3 regions of the Arthrobacter sp. LjRoot14 genome follow, and region 3 is predicted to be linked to each of the others. Evidence: riboswitches for the same ligand, from Rfam matches in the RefSeq annotation. Region 3 holds a riboswitch; each other region holds the start of a gene.

Region 1 (5,766 bases), 1.8 Mb from region 3:
CTCAGGGCAGAAGAGGCGCAGGCCAGGCTGGGCGACCGGCTTCAGTTCTACGGTGCATCCGTCGGCGCGGTGCGGGGGACCATCCGTGACATGCTGCGCCGCCACCGTGACCTCGTCCACGATGACGTCACTGCCCTCAGCACCGAGCTGTGGTCCGTGCCCGTCTTCGAGCGCCGCCTGGCGGCGGTTGTCCTGCTGCAGTCCAGGGTGGCCTTGCTCAACAACTCCGACCTCACCCGGATCGAGGGCTTTGTGCGGGAGGCGCAGCTGGGTGAGCTGGTGGACCCGCTCGCCGTCGACGTCGTCCGTCCCTTGGTGGCGGCGCTGGAAGGACAGGCGGGGACGCGGGCACATGCTGTGCTGGAGCGCTGGGCGCGGGATCCTGATCCGTGGCTGAGGCGCGCGGCCGCGCTGTCGCTTGCGGACGCCGCTCAGCCGCCGGCCCGACGCTCCACCACCGCGTAGGCCCTGCCCTCCAGGAACTCCCAGTCAGTAACCACCATGAACCCCAGGGCGCTGACGCGGTCGTTGAGGACCAGGACGTCGAAGCCACCGTCCCGCGGCTCGGCGTCCCACGTCGCCACATGCAGTTCCTTGCCCTCGAGGATCAAGAGCTCCGTGTTGACGTCGAAATCCTCCGGCGGCTGATCGCTCAGCTGGCAGATGGCCACGCAATAGTTTTTCACCTACGTATTCCGCTTCATGCGGGCACTTACGCAGGGAAGGCGTTGTTGTAGCGGTACATGAAGGCTGCCATGGCATCCCTGTGCACGGGCTGGACGGGACGGAAGGTCCTGGTGCCGTTCCCTTCGTCCCAGCCGGTGGAGATGTTCATCGACGCGAGCCAGTTGATTTCCTTGTAGAACTGCGTCTGCGGGACCACGTCAGTGAAGGGGGAGCCGCCCGGTGCGTTGTAGGCAGGGCTGCCGGCAAAGCGGTACATGAAGGCTGCCATCGCATCGCGGTTCACGGCCTGCAGCGGCCGGTACGATTTGGCGCCGTTTCCTTCGTCCCAGCCGGTGGAAATGCCCTTCGACGCGAGCCAGGCGATTTCCTTGTAGAACTGCGTCTGCGGTGTCACATCGATGAACGGGGAGGTGCTGGGCGGTGTGTAGGCCGGACTCCCGGCGAGCCGGTACATAAAGGCGGCCATGGCGTCGCGGTTGACGGCGAGCGCCGGACGATACGTGCTGGTGCCGTTGGCTTCAACCCAGCCGGTGGAAATCCCTTGCGAGGCGAGCCAGCTGATTTCGGTGTAGAACTGCGAGTTCGCGGGAACGTCCGTAAACGAGCCCGACGGCGACGGCGACGGGGACGGCGATGGTGAAGGTGAAGGCGACGGTGAGGGGGGCGGTGACGTTACGGGGGACTGGCCCAATGCCTGCGCCACTGTGCGGACCGACGTCGTACCGTTTGCTGTCCGCGCGGCCAGCCACGTGACGAACTCTTTGAACAGCGCGGGGCTGATGGACAGTGACGGATCAGTTCCGTTCGCAATTTCGTGGAACGTCAGCTGCAGCCAGCCGCCGGTTGTCTCGGCGTTCGTGACCGTCGCCTGCAGGTCCGCCAGGGTCCATGTGGCGGCCACCTGGTCCGGAGCCTTGGTGACCATGGGTTCCTGCGGCGGGAGCGTTTCGGCGACAGGGCAGTCGGCGCAGCTGGCGGGAGAGCGGATGTCGCCGAGGCCCCGGGAACTGCTGTACCCGCAGCCGCTGACTGCGTTCTGGGCTGTCTGGTTCACCGCCGCGAAGGGGTAGGCGAAGTTCCGGACGGTGAAGCCCCAGCCTTCGAGGGTGGACTTGCTGTTGCAGGCCTCCGCACTGGCGGCCGCTGCGCTGAGCGTTGTCATGTCCGGGTGGGTCACGCTGTGGCCGCCGATCTCGTTGCCGTCGGCCACGAGAGTGTTCAGGTTTGCCTGGGTGAGGAACCCGGACTGGCCCACAAAGGACGTGGTGATGAAGAAAGTTCCCACCAGCCCGTGGGCTTTCAGCTCCTGCGCTGCGGCCAACTGGCTGCCGAGTCCGTCGTCGAACGTCAGGCTGACGATGGTCGGCCCCGCGGCCTTCGAAGTGCCGGCCACGCCCGCCACTGTGCTGACAGCAAGCAGCAGCGCACCCAGGATTGCAACCCAGCGCCTGCCGTGCGGGCCTCCGGCCAAAGGTTCAGGGGGATCCGCCACGTGACGCGCGGGCTTGCGGACAGGCTGATTGGACCAACGCATGATGCCTCCAAGCGTGTGAGTCCCCCCGCAAGAACATGCACGTAGACTACGCCTCGTGGCGTCAAGGCAAAACACTCGACTTTGATTAACGCAGTACCCGAGTACACCGCAGCTACCTGCATTCCGCGCTTGGTTCGGCAGTGCGTTATCCGAATGTGACATCGGCCGAGGGGCGCGCGTACGGTGGGACAGTGCCGGTTATCTCCGATACGGGCACTCCCGGGCGGATTGCCTAACCCTGCCGCGGCCCGGGATCCGATCGAAACCATCCGGCAGGGACGGGGAAACCACTTTTGGCCTGCAGGATTGTTGTGCAGGTCTTCGGGGTGAAGCCGCAAGCCGTCTGCTGAGCGGACGGCAACTGCGGCCGGGTGTCTCCCATCCGAATCCGACAGCTAACCTCGCAGGCATCGGGAGAGGTTACTTCATGTCTTCACGCAAACTGCCCGCTCACCATCCGTCAACAGCGCCCGCAGGACGCTCCGGCGTCACAACGGCCCGCGGCAGAAGCAAGGTTGGCCGCCAGGCCGCGGCGATTGCGGCGGCTTCTGGCCTGGTCCTGTCCAGCGGGATGGCTGCGCAGGCCGCCGAGGCTCCCGCGGAACGCGATTCGGCACCGGCATCCGGCCTCGACGCCAAGGCCCAGGTGGGTGCCCCGCTCAGCGCGGACTCCCACGTCAGGATCAGCTTCGAGCGGCCGGACGTCAGCACCACCCCCGCTCCAGTGGAAGTGCCGGTTGAAGAGCCCGCCCCGGCAGAAGCGGTGGCCCCTGCTGCAGCGCCGGCACCGGTTGCCGCGCCGGCGGCTCCTGCCGTTTCCGTCCAGGTCCAGGCAGCTGCGCCGGCTCCGGCTCCTGCCCCGGCGGCCGGCGGTGTCAACGCCGCCATGGTTTCTGCCGCCTACGCGCAACTCGGCATCACCCAGGACTGCACCGCCATGGTGGAAAAGGCACTTGGCTCCGCCGGCATTCCCGTCGGCGACCTGGGACCCATGCAGTTCATGAACTACGGCTCAGTGGTGGGGGAACCCCAGCCCGGCGACATGGTGGTCCAGTCCGGCCACGTGGGCATCTACATCGGCGACGGACAGGTGATCAGCGGCGGCATGAACGGTGTCAACGCCACCGTCACGCACCCGCTGTCCTGGCTGACGGCCACCGGCGGCGTGACCTTCGTCCGCGCCGGAGCCTAGCTGCTGGTCCCGTTCTCCCCGAGGGGCCGGGAAACCGGATGACAGGCCGGTGATCAGCTGCCTTGGGGGCAGCCGGTCACCGGCCTTCCCTGTCGCCAGACATCTGCCCGGGGTTTCAGGGCGGGGAGATCGCGACCGGAACCGTGCTCTCGCCCTGTGCGAACTTGATGCGCAGGACGGCATCGCGGGTGTCCGCCGGGATAGTGAAGCGGACATCGCCCGTTTTGCTTGAATCGCCAGCCACCAGCTCGTTCAGGCCGGAATCGGGGGAGTGGCTGACTCCGCCGGCGCCGAGCCTGAACGCTGAGTCCCAGAAGTTGATGTCATACCTGCCGTGGTTGGTGCATCTGAGCGTGAACGTCAACGCGATCTTGCCGTACACGTCAGGGCGCGCACGGGCACCAAGAATTTCATATTCGACGTCGGCAGCCCTGTAGCGGCGCTCGGCCGGCAGTGCTACCGCCCACTCCGGGCTGTTACCGCCGCCGGACCCGGAACCCGACGGCGGGACAGCGCCGTCCGGCTGTGCGGAGGCGCCGGTGGCGGAGGAGCCCGCCGTTGAAGTGGCGGGCTTGCCGGCGTCGAACACCCCAAGCTGCCCCAGGCCAAGCAGCAGCCCCGTCACAGCGGTGATCACCGCTGCAGTGGCGGTCAGCAGACCGGGCAGCGTAGCCCACCAGCTGGTGGGTTTCTCCTCCGCCATAGGCGTTCCCCCTCGGTCCGGTGCCAAGGTCACGATCCGTTGTATCCCAATACTCCTGCCAGGCGGCCACCAGCGCCAGATCCCGGGTGGTGCCGCATGGAAGCCCGGCCGATACCCCGGCCTGCCAGTGCGGAACGGCCCTGTTATCCATGCCCCGACACTCGTACTCTGGTCTTTGGAGGTGATTGCCATGAAGGCAACCCAGGGAGACCGGATCACTATCCGGGGCAAGACGGTCGGATCGGCGGAGCGGCACGGCCAGATCATTGAGGTCCATGGCGCTGACGGAGCGCCGCCCTACGTGGTGCGTTTCGACGACGGCCATGAAACCACGGTCATTCCCGGCGGGGATTTCGTTATTGACAGGATCCACCCGCAGTAGCGAAGCCGCTGTGAACTGTGAAGCCGCTGTGAACCCGGGGGCTGGTTCGCTGCCTGGGCGCCAGACGCCGCCTGTCTGCTATTCGGGTGCCCTGGCGAACACTGCGGCGCTGACGAACTCGATGCCCGTAAAGGGCTCGTCTCCCTCGACCCATGCATCATGCCCTGGCGGGATGCTGTAGGAGTCGTCAGCGGCGATGGTGATCTGGCTGCCGTCAGAGGTCTTGACCGTGAGTTTGCCGGAAACGCAGAAACCAACGTGGCTGAGCTGGCATGAATCGGTCTGAGCGACGGGCTTGATGCATTCGGACCAACGCCAGCCGGGTTCAAAGGTGAATCTTCCGATGGTGTAGGCGTCGACGGATACAAGATCCACTTCCGTCTTGTCAGGGCGGCGCTTTTCGTCCGGAGAATTGTGCGACTTTACTGCGAGTTGAGCGACAACATTTGTGGTCATGGCTCTCTCCATCAATCGGAGTTGTGGATGGGGCTGTCCGGTCCCGCTAGCGCGACCGGACAGCGGAGTCGGTCTGCCTGGTCTGGATCGATGCGGCGAACCGATGATGTGATCGCTATACGATGCTCAGCTTCCTCCGATCCGGGATCCTTGTCGAGACCCGTCGGCGCCTAGAAACTGGACGAACTCCCGGACCCGGAAAAACTGCCTCCGCTGCCGCCATAGCCGGTGGTGCTGCCCCCGCCGCGGGCTGTGCTGACGCTGCCCACGCCGGTGCTGAACCCCGTGTTGAAGGCGGGGACTGAGAAGAAGTAGTACGACGGATAGACCGTGCCAAGGATGCTGGGCTCGTAGGTACGGCCGTGCTTGGCCTTGGTACCGGCCTGGGAGCTCTCCATTTCCTCGCGCATCAGCCTGGCTTCCCGGTCGGTCTTGGCGAAGCCTGCGATTACTGTGTCTGCGTGGTTTTTCAGGAGCTCAGTCAGGTGCGTCCGGGCATCCCGCAGCCGGTCCAGGGCCGTTTCCGGGCTGATGGTGCCCTCGGCGAGTTCGGCCGACCACCGTTCGATCTCCCGGTGGCTCTCGTCGCGGAAAGACCGCAGCGCCGCTGCGGTCGCTGAGTCGCCTGCGGCGTGCCGTTTGCTGAGCATTTGTTCCAGGGCTGCCAGGTCACTGCGGAACGGTGCGAGTTGCCGGTCCCACGCGGAAGCCCATGCTGATCCGCGGTTGAGCAATGCGTTGGTGTCCGCAATGACGTCATCCAGGGCATCCAGTTCAGCGGAAGCGTCGGCAAAATCCCGTACCAGCTTGAG
Region 2 (5,766 bases), 160 kb from region 3:
AACGCTTGGGGCAGGCCTCACGGCTATCGAACGAGGCGGGACGGCCACGCCCCAGCAACCCGTCCGGCAGGCAGGACGGGTTCGACGGCCCGGGCCAAGGTGTCGGCACGCTCATCGCGCGCATAGATAACGGGAATGTCAGCAGCGCCGGGTTCCTCGCCAAAGACGCCACCGTGGCGTCCCTCTCCCCCGAGGACAACCAGGTTCTTTTGGCACTCCAGCACGACGGAACGCCCGTCGATCGGGCACTGTCCACCGGCTCCTACCGCCTGGTAGCGGTGGAGGCGCCATACGGGGACGTGATTGTCACCGGGCTCCCCCTCAACGAGAAACAGAACACGCTCAACTCTTTGGTATGGACGATGGTGATCGTGTCGATGGGCGGCCTGGTCCTGATCGGCCTTGCCGGAACGGTGCTGATCCGACGCACCATGAAACCCCTCGAGCAACTGTCCGAGGTCGCCACGCAGGTTTCGAAACTGCCGCTCGACGCCGGCGAGGTGGCCCTCGCAGTCCGCGTGCCGCCGTCGAACGCGCATCCCGGAACCGAAGTGGGCAGTGTGGGGCACGCCCTCAACCTCATGCTGGATAACGTCTCCAAGGCGCTTGAGGCCCGGCAGCAGAGCGAAACCAAAGTGCGCCAGTTCGTGGCCGATGCCTCGCACGAGCTGCGCACGCCGCTCACCGCTATCCGCGGCTACACGGAACTCATGCGGATGACCGAGGACTTCACCCCGGACGGCCAGAAGTCCCTGGCCAGGGTGCAGAGCCAGTCCGAACGGATGACCACCCTGGTGGAGGACCTCCTGCTGTTGGCCCGGTTGGACGAAGGCCAGCCGCTCAAGATCAGCGATGTGGACCTGACGCAGCTTGCGGTGGAAACCGTCAGCGACGAGAAGGTCATGGCACCGGACCGCGCCTGGCAGCTGGAGCTCCCGGAAGAGCCCGTGGTGGTCCGCGGGGATGCCAAGCAGCTGCACCAGGTGATGGCCAACCTGCTCTCCAATGCCCGCAAGCACACGGAACCGGGCACCACCGTGGTCACCGGAGTGATGCGGTCGGCCGACGGCAGCGCTGTGGTGACCGTAACGGACAACGGTGCCGGGATCCCGCCGGAATTTGTGGACCGGGTTTTCGCCCGCTTTGCCCGGGCGGATGCCGCGCGAACCAGTCCTGCAGGTTCCGCGTCGGTTTCCGGCGGCGCGGGCGCTGCGGCTGCCGAGGGCACGAGCGGGCTGGGGCTGTCGATCGTGCAGTCGATTGTGGAGGCGCACGGTGGAACCGTGGAGGTCACTTCCCGCCCGGGGCGCACAGAGTTTGCGCTGCGCCTCCCGGGAGAATCACCGGAAGCGTAGCTGCTCCGTAAGCCCGGCGTGCGGTGCGGGCGGTTACGCAAGCCAACGCGCCGCCGTCGTGATCCTCGTTACCGAAATGTGACTTAAGCGCGAGACTCCTGTACCGTTTTTGGAGTGCGGCCACCGTTCCGGCCGCATATCCGGATGGACGCCAAACTCTGCCGCTACCCGGATTTCCTCATGATCAGGCAGAGGCGGGGGACCCAGGTCTCCGGGCATTCTGCATTGCCGCCCTTGGGGTGAAGCCGACACGTGAAGTTCCGTGCGGCCGGATGACCTCATCCGAACCCGACAGCTAACTCCGCCGGCATCGAGAGGCAACCATGACTAAATCCACGCCAGAAGTACGTCCTGAGCCCGCTTCCCGCACGTCCGCAGCGCCTGCGCACCGCTCACGCCACCGCGCCGAACCAGCCGCCAAGACGTCCCCGCTGTCCCGGTTCGCGGCCAGTCTGCAGGGCTCCGGCCGCCGGGCCGCAGTAGTAACCACCGCCTGCGCGGTGCTGATTGGCGTCGGCGCCGCCGGCCAGGCTTCCGAACCCGCCGCCCCGGCAACATCGGCAACGGGCGCTGGGAGTGCCGCAACCACTGCCGACGCCGAATCGAAGCTCGCGTTCGAAAAAATCCTCGTTTCCGCCATGCCCGCTCCGTCCTCTGTCAGCGTGAACGCGCAGTCGTCCGGGGAGAAGCCGTCGGAGGAGAAGGCACCGGAAGCGCCTGCAGCCGCCGCCGCTCCCGCACCCGCTGCGGCCCCCGAACCGGCTCCTGCCCCGGCGCCGCCCGTAGCTGTTGACGATCCCGCAGCTGCCCAGGCGTATGCCGCCTCGCAGCTCGGAACGTACGGCTGGGCGGCTGACCAGATGCAGTGCCTCACCACGCTCTGGACCAAGGAATCGGATTGGAAGACCACTGCCACGAACGCCAGCAGTGGCGCGTACGGCATTGTCCAGTCGCTGCCGGCGGAAAAGATGGCCAGCGCCGGGTCCGACTATCTGACCAACTTCCGCACCCAGATCAACTGGGGCCTGAATTACGTGAAGGAACGGTACGGCTCCCCTTGCGGCGCCCTGGACTTCCACTACGCCAACAACTGGTACTAAACCGGCACCCGCAGCCATCGTGGTTCGCAACACCGGAGGCCCCGAATCCATGTTTGGATTCGGGGCCTCCGGCCGTGTTGGCGTGTTGCTTCTTCTTGGACGGGACCTTCTCTCCGTTACGGGGCCACAAGGTTTTCACAAGGTCGAGGAGTGACTCTGGGTCGCCGCCGCTTTCAATCGTCTTCCCAGCGGCTGCCGGCCCAGCGCCGTCATCAAGATGCAGGGAGCACAACAATGAAAAAATGGTTAGTTTCGACGGCCGTCCTGGCCTCAATCTTCGCGGCCGCCGCCCCGGCCTCCGCCGCCCCTTCGGGCCCGCCGATCACCGTGGACGGACCCGCCACCTTCACGAGCTGTGGATTTCCTGTCACCGGTGAAGTCACCGGCAAGGCCAAGAACATCACGACTCCCTCCGGGGACATCATCAGCACTTCCCCGGGGCTGAAGATAACGCTGACGGGGCCAGACGGAAAGACCGCCAGTTACGTCATCACGGGCGTCCTATTCTTTTCGTTCCCGAGCGAGAACGTGGTCGAGGTGAAGGCTACGGGCAATAACCTCCTTCAGCTCCCGTCTCCTGACGGACTATTCCTCACACGGGGTAATGTCAACTTCTCTGTGGATTCCAAAGGCAACGAATTGCGGAGATTCTCAGGATCCGGCACTGCCACGAACATCTGTTCGCTGCTCGCCCCTGACTCATAAACCGCGGCGGCGGTGCTCCCACCAATGACGGCGGGAGCACCGCTGCCGCTTCCGTTCCTGTTCCGGTCCTGACAGAGCCCACAGCAGCTGCACAGCTTTGGCCTAAATCCTTCATATGCTGCGGCGCCATAGTTGAACCATGACGCCCACAGACCTGGCCACGGGAACCCTGCTGCACCCGCAACCGCGGGCCGCCGTCGACGCCCGGCCGGGTCCTCCCGCCCCGACGTTCCCCCGGCAGGGTCGCGTCCGTCGGGCGCCCGTTGATACGCACATGACCGGCACCACAGGAGCCGCTGCGCCGGTGCTGGATGTAGTCATCCCGGTCTATAACGAGGAACAGGGTCTGGAGCAATCCCTGCGGCAGCTCCACTTGTACCTGGCCGATACGTTTCCCTACCCGTTCCGGATTACCGTGGCGGACAATTCCAGCACCGACGGCACGCTCAAGACCGCCGAGCGTGTAGCCCGGGAACTACGCGAGGTCACCGTGGTCCGACTCACCTCCAAAGGCCGCGGCAACGCGCTCCGCACCGTGTGGCTGGCCTCGCCGTCACCCGTGCTGGCCTACATGGACGTGAGTCTTTCCACCGACCTCGCTGCGCTCGCCCCCTTGGTCGCCCCGCTTCTTTCCGGGCATTCGGACCTGGCGATCGGATCGCGGCTGGCACGAACTTCCCGCGTTGTCTGCGGACCGTGGCGGGGGTTCATCTCCCGTGGGTACAACGTTCTGCTGCATGCGCTGATGGGTGCGCGTTTCAGCGACGCGCAGTGCGGCTTCAAGGCTATCCGCGCAGATGTTGCCCGGCACATCCTGCCGCATACGGCTGACACCGCATGGTTCTTTGACACCGAGCTGCTGGTCCTGGCCGAAAGATGCGGACTCCGCGTACACGAGGTCCCGGTGGACTGGACCGACGGTGGCGAGGCCGGTGTGGACCTTTTCCAGACCGCGCTCGCCGATCTTCGCGGCATGGTCCGCCTCAGCCGCGACCTGGCGGCCGGCCGTATTCCGGTTCCGGAACTGCGGGCCCAACTCGCGCCGGGCGTTCCACCGCCGCGATAAACCGCCGCGATGACGGTTAAAGTGCCCGGAGCCACCGCATGGCTTCCTCCGGGCAGGTGAAATACCGCGTCGGAGCGGCAGGAGAATGAATGCTGAGGAAGAAATTGGCCAATGCCCGGTCCACCGGGGACGCCCCTAGGAGCGCCACCCTGGCCACCGTGCTGGGACGGGCAAAAACGCGCCGGGCGCCGCGGCTCATGGACTCCGTCGCAGCCATGTCCACCAGCATCGGAAACGGACGCCCGCGGCTCAGCTCATTGACCGCGGACATCACGGCCACCGCGGCTTCCTCGCAAATGGCCAGGCCTGGAATCCAACGCACATGCAAGACGCCGTTTCGCAGCTCGACAGTGCCCCTGGCGCCGTCAATCGGAATCTCGGTCATACTATCCCCCCAAGATAGAGTCAGCCGTCCCGAACGACACTACTGGACCGGGAACCGGGCTGGGGGTCAGAACCGGAAGGAAATCGTCCTGATGCCGGCGTCGTCCACGTCCGTGGTGACGGACACGGCGGAGTAGTCGGTGATGTGCATAACGCCGTCCGGCAGCGGACCGGTGTTGGGCCCGATGGCAACAGTCCGGATCCCGGCGGCGACTCCGGCCGCAATGCCTGCCGGGGCATCCTCAAAGACCAGGGCATCGGCCGGCTCCACGCCAAGCAGTTCGGCGGCGCGGAGGTAACCTTCCGGGTGCGGCTTGCCCCGGGTAACGACGTCGGCCGTGACGGCTGTGGCCGGCATGGCAAGTTTCGCGGCGCCCATCCGGATATCGGCCAGGATCCGGTCGGCGGAAGTCACCAGCGCCACGGCATCCGCCGGGAGGCTGCGCAGCAGTTCGGCCGCCCCGGGCAACGCCACAATGCCCTCGGTCCGCACCCGCTCCATGGCGCCCAGTTCCGCGGTCAGGGCCGCAACGTCAGTGCCGGCGGGCGCAAACCGCCGCACCGTGTCCCCCGCCTGGACGCCGTGTGAGGTGCGGAGGATCTCTGCAATGTCCAGGCCGTAACGGGCGGCAAATTCGCCCCACACCTGCTCCACAACAGCCGTGGAATCGACCAAGGTGCCGTCCACGTCGAAAAGGACGGCACGGGTGATGATGGTGCTGGCGGATAGTCCCGCGGAAACCGGGGCGGAGGCATCGGGGCGAAAGCTCATCCTTCCATCCTGCCCCACCCGGGGCAGCGGCGGGATTCCGTGACCTAGCCGTTCGGGCGGTGGGGGATGTACTGGACGGCCCATTTGTTGCCATCGGGGTCGGCGAAGTGGACGAAGTGGCCCCAGTCCTGGACGTCGACGTCGCTGACGTCAACGCCGTTGTCCTTCAGCTGCTTGTGCGCGGCCTGGATGTCGCTCACCACAAGTTGCAGGCCGGGAGCGGTACCCGGCGGAGCGTCGTTGAGGCCCTCGCCGATGGCGATCGAACAGCCGGAGCCCGGCGGGGTCAGCTGGACGAAACGGATGCCCTCCATGGGACGTTCATCGTAGTCCGCGTTGAAGCCCACCTTGTTGACGTAAAAATCCTTGGCACGGTCCACGTCG
Region 3 (5,766 bases):
CACATCGACGTCCAGCCCGCCGGCAGCGGAGGTGGCATCGATCAGGACCAGCGATCCTTCATCCGCCCCGGCAACCCGCGTGACCGGGGCAGCGACACCCGTGGAGGTCTCATTCTGGGGCCAGGCGTACACGTCAATGCCGGCTTCCGCCTGCGCTACGGGCCGGGTACCGGGCTCGGCCTTGATGATGGAGGATGCGTCCAGGAACGGAGCCTTGTTGGTGGCGGAGGCGAACTTGGAACCGAACTCGCCAAAGGAGAGGTGCTGGGCCTTGCTGTCCACCAGCCCGAACGCCGCGACATCCCAGAACGCGGTGGAGCCGCCCACTCCGAGGATGACTTCGTAGCCGTCCGGGGCGCGGAAGAACTCGCTCAGGCCGTTGCGGACGGACCCTACGAGGTTCTTGACCGGAGCCTGGCGGTGCGAGGTGCCAAGAAGCGTGGCGGAGGCGGCAGACAGGGCCTCGATCTGCTCGGGGCGGACCTTTGAAGGCCCGGCGCCGAACCGTCCGTCCTTGGGCAGGAGGTTGGCGGGGATAGTGATGCTGGTGTCGCTCACAATGGCTCCAATTTTTCGGCGTGGACGTGGGGGAGGCCTGGCAGTGCACGGGTTCCTGCCGGGGGAATCCCCTATATTCTGCCTGACGCGCCGGTGGGGAACGGAACGATATCCGTCATAGTCCAGTCACTGAGACATACCTGAGGCGCAGGCGGTCACGTCCCTGTGAAGCTCGGCGCCGAATTATCCGGAGTAATTCAAAATAGGCTAAGCTGGTCCCTGACGTATAGCGGGCCGCGATGCCGGCCGGGCTGATCCCGTGAGGCCGTTCCCCAAGGCTGATCGGTGGATGCAGGTCCACTTCGCCGCGGCCAACGGGAAACGCCTCCGCGCGGTACGGTGGGACTGACGCAAGGACTGTGCTCGAGGAGCTGAGCTGGATGACGGATCTGATCGACACCACGGAGATGTATCTTCGGACAATCTTGGAGCTTGAGGAAGAGAACATCGTTGCTCTCCGTGCGCGGATTGCCGAACGGCTGCGCCACTCCGGCCCCACTGTTTCGCAGACCATCGGCCGGATGGAGCGCGACGGACTGGTGGTTGTTTCGGGCGACCGGCACCTTGAGCTCACCGAAACAGGCCGGAAACGGGCTACCGAGGTTATGCGCAAGCACCGCCTTGCGGAGCGGCTCCTCGCCGACGTCATCGGCCTCGACTGGGCGTATGTCCATGACGAAGCCTGCCGCTGGGAACACGTCATGAGCGAGCGGGTCGAGCGGCGCATCTTCGAGCTCCTGGACCATCCCACGGTTTCCCCTTACGGCAATCCCATTCCCGGCCTGGCGGCACTTGGTGGCCAGCCCACTCCCGCGTTCACCGACGGAGTGGTGAACCTTCTTGACGCCATGGCCGGATACGGGGCCGACTCCCGCATTACCGTGAGCCGCCTGGCCGAGCCCATCCAGGTTGAGCCGGAGCTGCTGGTCCAGCTCGATGAAGGCGGCATCCGGCCGGGGGCGTCCGTCGCCCTGGAGCGCGTGGGGGAGTACATCTCGGTGCGCGTACCCGAGATCGAAGGCGCCCTGGAACTGCCGCCCGAAGTTGCGGCCCACGTATTTGTTACGGTCCGCTAACCGTGCACCTCGTAGGACCACCTACAACACGTTGAGACGCAGATAACGGAATTATTACCGTGCTGATTAATCACCTATAGTTGAGGACTAGCGCCGATACTAAAGCGTTACCTGATCCGAAGCCGAGCTCTGCCAGCGGATCAAGGTACGAATCACCTCCTGGCAGAGGCGGGGGAACCACAACCGGCCGTTGAAAGACGGCCTTGGGGTGAAGTCCGTCAGCGGCAAAGCACCTCCGACGAAGGATTCCTTTGGGATACCCCTGTGTCGGATGCCTTGCATTGGCGGACCGGGTCTTTGATCTCTCTGACCCGAATCCGACAGCTAACTCCGCAGGCTTTCCAGAGAGGATAATTCTTGACCACGCAGACCGTCAGGGGCCGCCGCAGGGCGACAGGTCCCGCTTCGGAGTACCCCGTGGCCGAAGCCGTAATGACGGTCAGGCCGCGCGACGCACACCGTGATGCGCGCCGGCGCCGGGGCCTGTTCAGCCAGGTTACGGACTTCGCCTCGGCGAGCGGCGTGGGTCAGAAGGCGGGCATCGCGCTGGCCGCCACCGGACTGGTCCTTACCGTGACCGTACCGTCAACCGGCCCCATGGTCGCCACGTCAGACACGGGATCCACCGCCGCCGCATCAGTCGCGGCGCAGCCGGAGGTCTCCGCTGCCGCCAGCGCCAAGATCGACTTCAACCGGACCGCCGTAGCCACCAAGGGGGATCCGGACGGCAAGCTCAAGCAGTTGCTGAGCGCGCAGTCAGCCGGAACCATCACCCGCGCGGCATCCACCGGCAGCCTGGGTGCGCCGCTGGAACAGATGGTCACCGCATCACCTTTCGGTTTCCGGGTTAGCCCGATCACGGGCGGAGCCGGCGAGTTCCACCGTGGCCAGGACTACGCGGCCCAGTGCGGCACAAGCGTATTCGCCGCCGCCAGCGGAACCGTAACCTTCTCCGGCTGGCACCCCTACGGCGGTGGCAACCGTGTGGTGATTGACCACGGCAACGGCCTGGAAACCACGTACAACCACCTCTCGTCGTCCAGTGTCCAGGTTGGCCAGAAGGTCAACCGCGGCGACGTGGTGGCGCTCAGCGGGACCACCGGTGCCTCCACCGGCTGCCACCTGCACTTTGAAGTGATGGTCAACGGCGAAGTCGTCGATCCGCTCGGCTGGCTCTGATCCAAACGATCGCCCGCTCTCGCATTCCTGTGACATGCCGTGACCTGAATGTGACATTCGTTCGGAATTCCTGTACCGTTTAGAGCACGCCAAGTTTTCCGAAGTTGGCGCTCTTGAGTGGATTGCCTAACTCTGCCACCGCTCAAGGTCCGTTCGCATTACATCGTCTGGCAGAGGCGGGGGAACCAATTTTGGTCTTCGCAAGAAGACCTTGGGGTTAAGTCGCAACGCTTCCCAGGAAGCCGAGCGGCCGGGTGACTCCCATCCGAATCCGACAGCTCACCTCGTAGGCATTGGGAGAGGCTACCTTCGTGTCTACACGTCACAATTCTGCGCGCCACCGCGCGCAAACGGTTCGTACGAACCCGTTGAACTCCGTGTCCAGGGCTGTTACTGCCAACGCCGGGACCGTAGGTCGCCAGGCGGCTGTTATCGCAGCTGCTTCCGGACTGATCCTTAGTGTTGGGATGCCGGCAAATGCCGCCGATACCAACCTGGGCGTTTCCGCTTCGACGGAGTCCGGCTCACAGTCGGCCCAGCTGACCGTAACTGCAGAACCGACAGCGACTGTTTCCTTCGAGCGTCCGGCAGTGACCACGAAGGCAGCGCCCAAGGTTGAAACCGTTCGGGCACAGTCCACCGGTACGGACGCCAGCGAGACCTCCACTGAGGCTGACGGAGAGGCCAAGGCAAGCAAGCTTGCTGACGCCGCATCTTCCGCAGCAGCATCGGGCCTCGCTGCCATCGCTTACACCGGTATCGGCAGCCCATACGTCTGGGGCGGTACCACTCCCAGCGGTTGGGACTGCTCAGGCTTCACGCAGTGGGTATACGCACAGGCCGGCATCAGCATCCCCCGCACCAACGCATGGACAGCCATGACGCCTACCGCCACCCCGGCGCCGGGCGATCTTGTCATGCAAAACGGCGGCGCCCACGTTGGCATCTACGTCGGCAACGGCATGATGATCAGCGCGCTCAACCCCTCGCAGGGCACTCTCCTGCACGCTGTGTCCGCCACGGGCACCTCTGCGTTCTACACGCTTCGCTAACACACGCGCTTCCCATCGCTGAAGCGCGCGTTCTTCGCTAAAAACCCTGTTCGGGCCGTTCCGGCTTACCCCCAAGATGCCGGAGCGTCCAAAAACCGCGGCCTGCCATGCAGTCTGAGGAAAACGAAAGAGAGAACTAATGACTACTCGTGCCATCGCACGGCATCGCGCCGAGGTTACAAAGACCAACTCGCTTGCTGTCATTGCCAAGGCCGTCGGCGACAACGCCGGTGGCATGGGCCGTCAGGCTGCGGTTATCGCTGCTGCCTCCGGTCTGGTCCTGACGAGCGGTATCGCAGCCAACGCTGCCGACACCAATGTTCAGCGCGAAGCAACCTCTGCTTCCACCCTGGAAGTCCAGTCTTCCGCTCCGGCCAACATCTCGGCTGCATCCAGCATCGCCATCTCCTTCGAGAAGCCGGCTGTTTCCACCTCCCCGGCTCCGGTCGTTGAGGCTCCCAAGCCGGTTGTTGAGGTTCAGGAAGCTGCTCCCGCGGCCGCTCCGGCTGCCGTTGCAGAGACTGTGTCCGCCCCGGCGGCTCCGGCTGCCCCTGCGGCCCCCGCCGCTGCCAGCGGAAACGGCGCTTCGATCGCAGCTGCGGCGTACGCCCAGCTCGGCGTTGCCCAGGACTGCACCGCCCTTGCCACCAACGCGCTTGCGGCCGTAGGCATCAACTACCACGGCTGGCCGGCCGGTTACCTTTCCTTGGGCCGTACCGTGAGTGCAGCCGAGGCACAGCCGGGCGACCTCGCCTACTACGAGAACGGCGGCATGGGCATGGCCCACATCGCTGTATACGTCGGCAACGGCCAGGCCGTGCACGGTGGCTGGAACGGCGGAACCACTTCCCTGTTCAGCGTCAACGTCGGCTCCGGCCCGGTCTTCATCCGCGTTGGCGGCTAAAGCCTCCAGCTAACGTTTGCCGGAAGAACCCCTGCCTCCGGGCGGGGGTTCTTCTGCGTTTCCGGCAGGTGAATTTTTGCCGACACGGAGTGTATGGTAAGGGCCCGATTCGGTGATCGGCCACTTGAGTGTTTACTCTTGTGTTGTCGATCCATAGCGCCCGGACAAGCAGAGGGCAGCCGGCCCTCGAGCCCCTGACGGGCGCGGCCGTGAAGAGGTATGTGCATGCGCACTCTCGTTCTTAATGCTGGATATGAACCGCTGGCGGTTGTAACCTTCCGCCGGGCGCTGGTTCTTGTGCTGACCGGAAAAGCTAGCGTAGTGGCCGAGGGCGACGATCCTGTCGTCGGGCCGCAGGAGATCCTGGGCCGTCCGTCCGTGATTCTCCTGAACCGTTACATCCGGCCGCGGTACAACACAACCACCGCGGTGAGCCGCCGGGGCGTTTTGCGCCGTGACGCACACCGCTGCGCCTATTGCGGTAAGGCAGCACACACCATTGACCACGTCCATCCGAAATCGAGGGGTGGTGCGGACTCCTGGGAAAACCTTGTGGCCGCCTGCCTTCGATGCAATAACGTGAAGGGCGACCACACACCTGCCGAGATGGGCTGGAAGCTCAGGTTTGTGCCCGCGCCTCCGCACGGCACCATCTGGCAGATCAAGGAGCTGGAAAAGCCCACCCCTGCGTGGGACCCTTTCCTTCTGCCTGAATCCGCCGCCTGAGGCGTCGATCCTGCGCAGGACCCGTCTCAATGGCTAGGCTGGCCCTGTGGAGTTTGATGCCTTAATCCTGGCGGGCGGCCGGTCATCGCGCCTGGGCGGCGTGCCCAAGTCCCAGCTGATGTACGACGGCGCCACCCTCCTGTCGCGGTCGCTCTCGGCGGCTGCCGGAGCTCGCGCCACAGTGGTGGTGGGACCGGATCCCGGCGAACTGCCTGCCGGTGTCCTGACGTGCCGCGAGGAGCCTGCCTTTACGGGTCCCGCAGCGGCCATT

The links. A riboswitch is a leader RNA that binds a small molecule or an ion and turns the genes downstream of it on or off. The one in region 3 is predicted to bind cyclic di-AMP.
Region 1: it holds a riboswitch for cyclic di-AMP, as region 3 does, so the genes downstream of both, ACSQ12_RS12155 (NlpC/P60 family protein) here and ACSQ12_RS04210 (M23 family metallopeptidase) in region 3, are expected to answer to the same signal.
Region 2: it holds a riboswitch for cyclic di-AMP, as region 3 does, so the genes downstream of both, ACSQ12_RS03505 (hypothetical protein) here and ACSQ12_RS04210 (M23 family metallopeptidase) in region 3, are expected to answer to the same signal.

What each region holds. Positions count from the first base shown of each region.
Region 1 covers NZ_CAXURL020000001.1:2,712,985-2,718,750, reverse strand. The annotation lists gene ACSQ12_RS12170 (DNA alkylation repair protein) at 1-465, shown strand, start outside; gene ACSQ12_RS12165 (hypothetical protein) at 432-686, opposite strand; gene ACSQ12_RS12160 (polysaccharide deacetylase family protein) at 713-2,221, opposite strand; cyclic di-AMP (ydaO/yuaA leader) riboswitch at 2,451-2,645, shown strand; gene ACSQ12_RS12155 (NlpC/P60 family protein) at 2,649-3,413, shown strand; gene ACSQ12_RS12150 (hypothetical protein) at 3,529-4,116, opposite strand; gene ACSQ12_RS12145 (DUF1918 domain-containing protein) at 4,307-4,498, shown strand; gene ACSQ12_RS12140 (cupin domain-containing protein) at 4,577-4,954, opposite strand; gene ACSQ12_RS12135 (DUF5129 domain-containing protein) at 5,125-5,766, opposite strand, start outside.
Region 2 covers NZ_CAXURL020000001.1:728,474-734,239, reverse strand. The annotation lists gene ACSQ12_RS03510 (HAMP domain-containing sensor histidine kinase) at 1-1,355, shown strand, start outside; cyclic di-AMP (ydaO/yuaA leader) riboswitch at 1,505-1,679, shown strand; gene ACSQ12_RS03505 (hypothetical protein) at 1,679-2,455, shown strand; gene ACSQ12_RS03500 (hypothetical protein) at 2,690-3,160, shown strand; gene ACSQ12_RS03495 (dolichyl-phosphate beta-glucosyltransferase) at 3,300-4,226, shown strand; gene ACSQ12_RS03490 (DUF7793 family protein) at 4,243-4,611, opposite strand; gene ACSQ12_RS03485 (HAD-IA family hydrolase) at 4,678-5,382, opposite strand; gene ACSQ12_RS03480 (glyoxalase superfamily protein) at 5,427-5,766, opposite strand, start outside.
Region 3 covers NZ_CAXURL020000001.1:889,534-895,299, forward strand. The annotation lists gene serC (phosphoserine transaminase) at 1-558, opposite strand, end outside; gene ACSQ12_RS04205 (metal-dependent transcriptional regulator) at 939-1,634, shown strand; cyclic di-AMP (ydaO/yuaA leader) riboswitch at 1,775-1,988, shown strand; gene ACSQ12_RS04210 (M23 family metallopeptidase) at 1,992-2,813, shown strand; cyclic di-AMP (ydaO/yuaA leader) riboswitch at 2,943-3,120, shown strand; gene ACSQ12_RS04215 (C40 family peptidase) at 3,281-3,865, shown strand; gene ACSQ12_RS04220 (NlpC/P60 family protein) at 4,005-4,769, shown strand; gene ACSQ12_RS04225 (HNH endonuclease) at 4,995-5,495, shown strand; gene mobA (molybdenum cofactor guanylyltransferase) at 5,542-5,766, shown strand, end outside.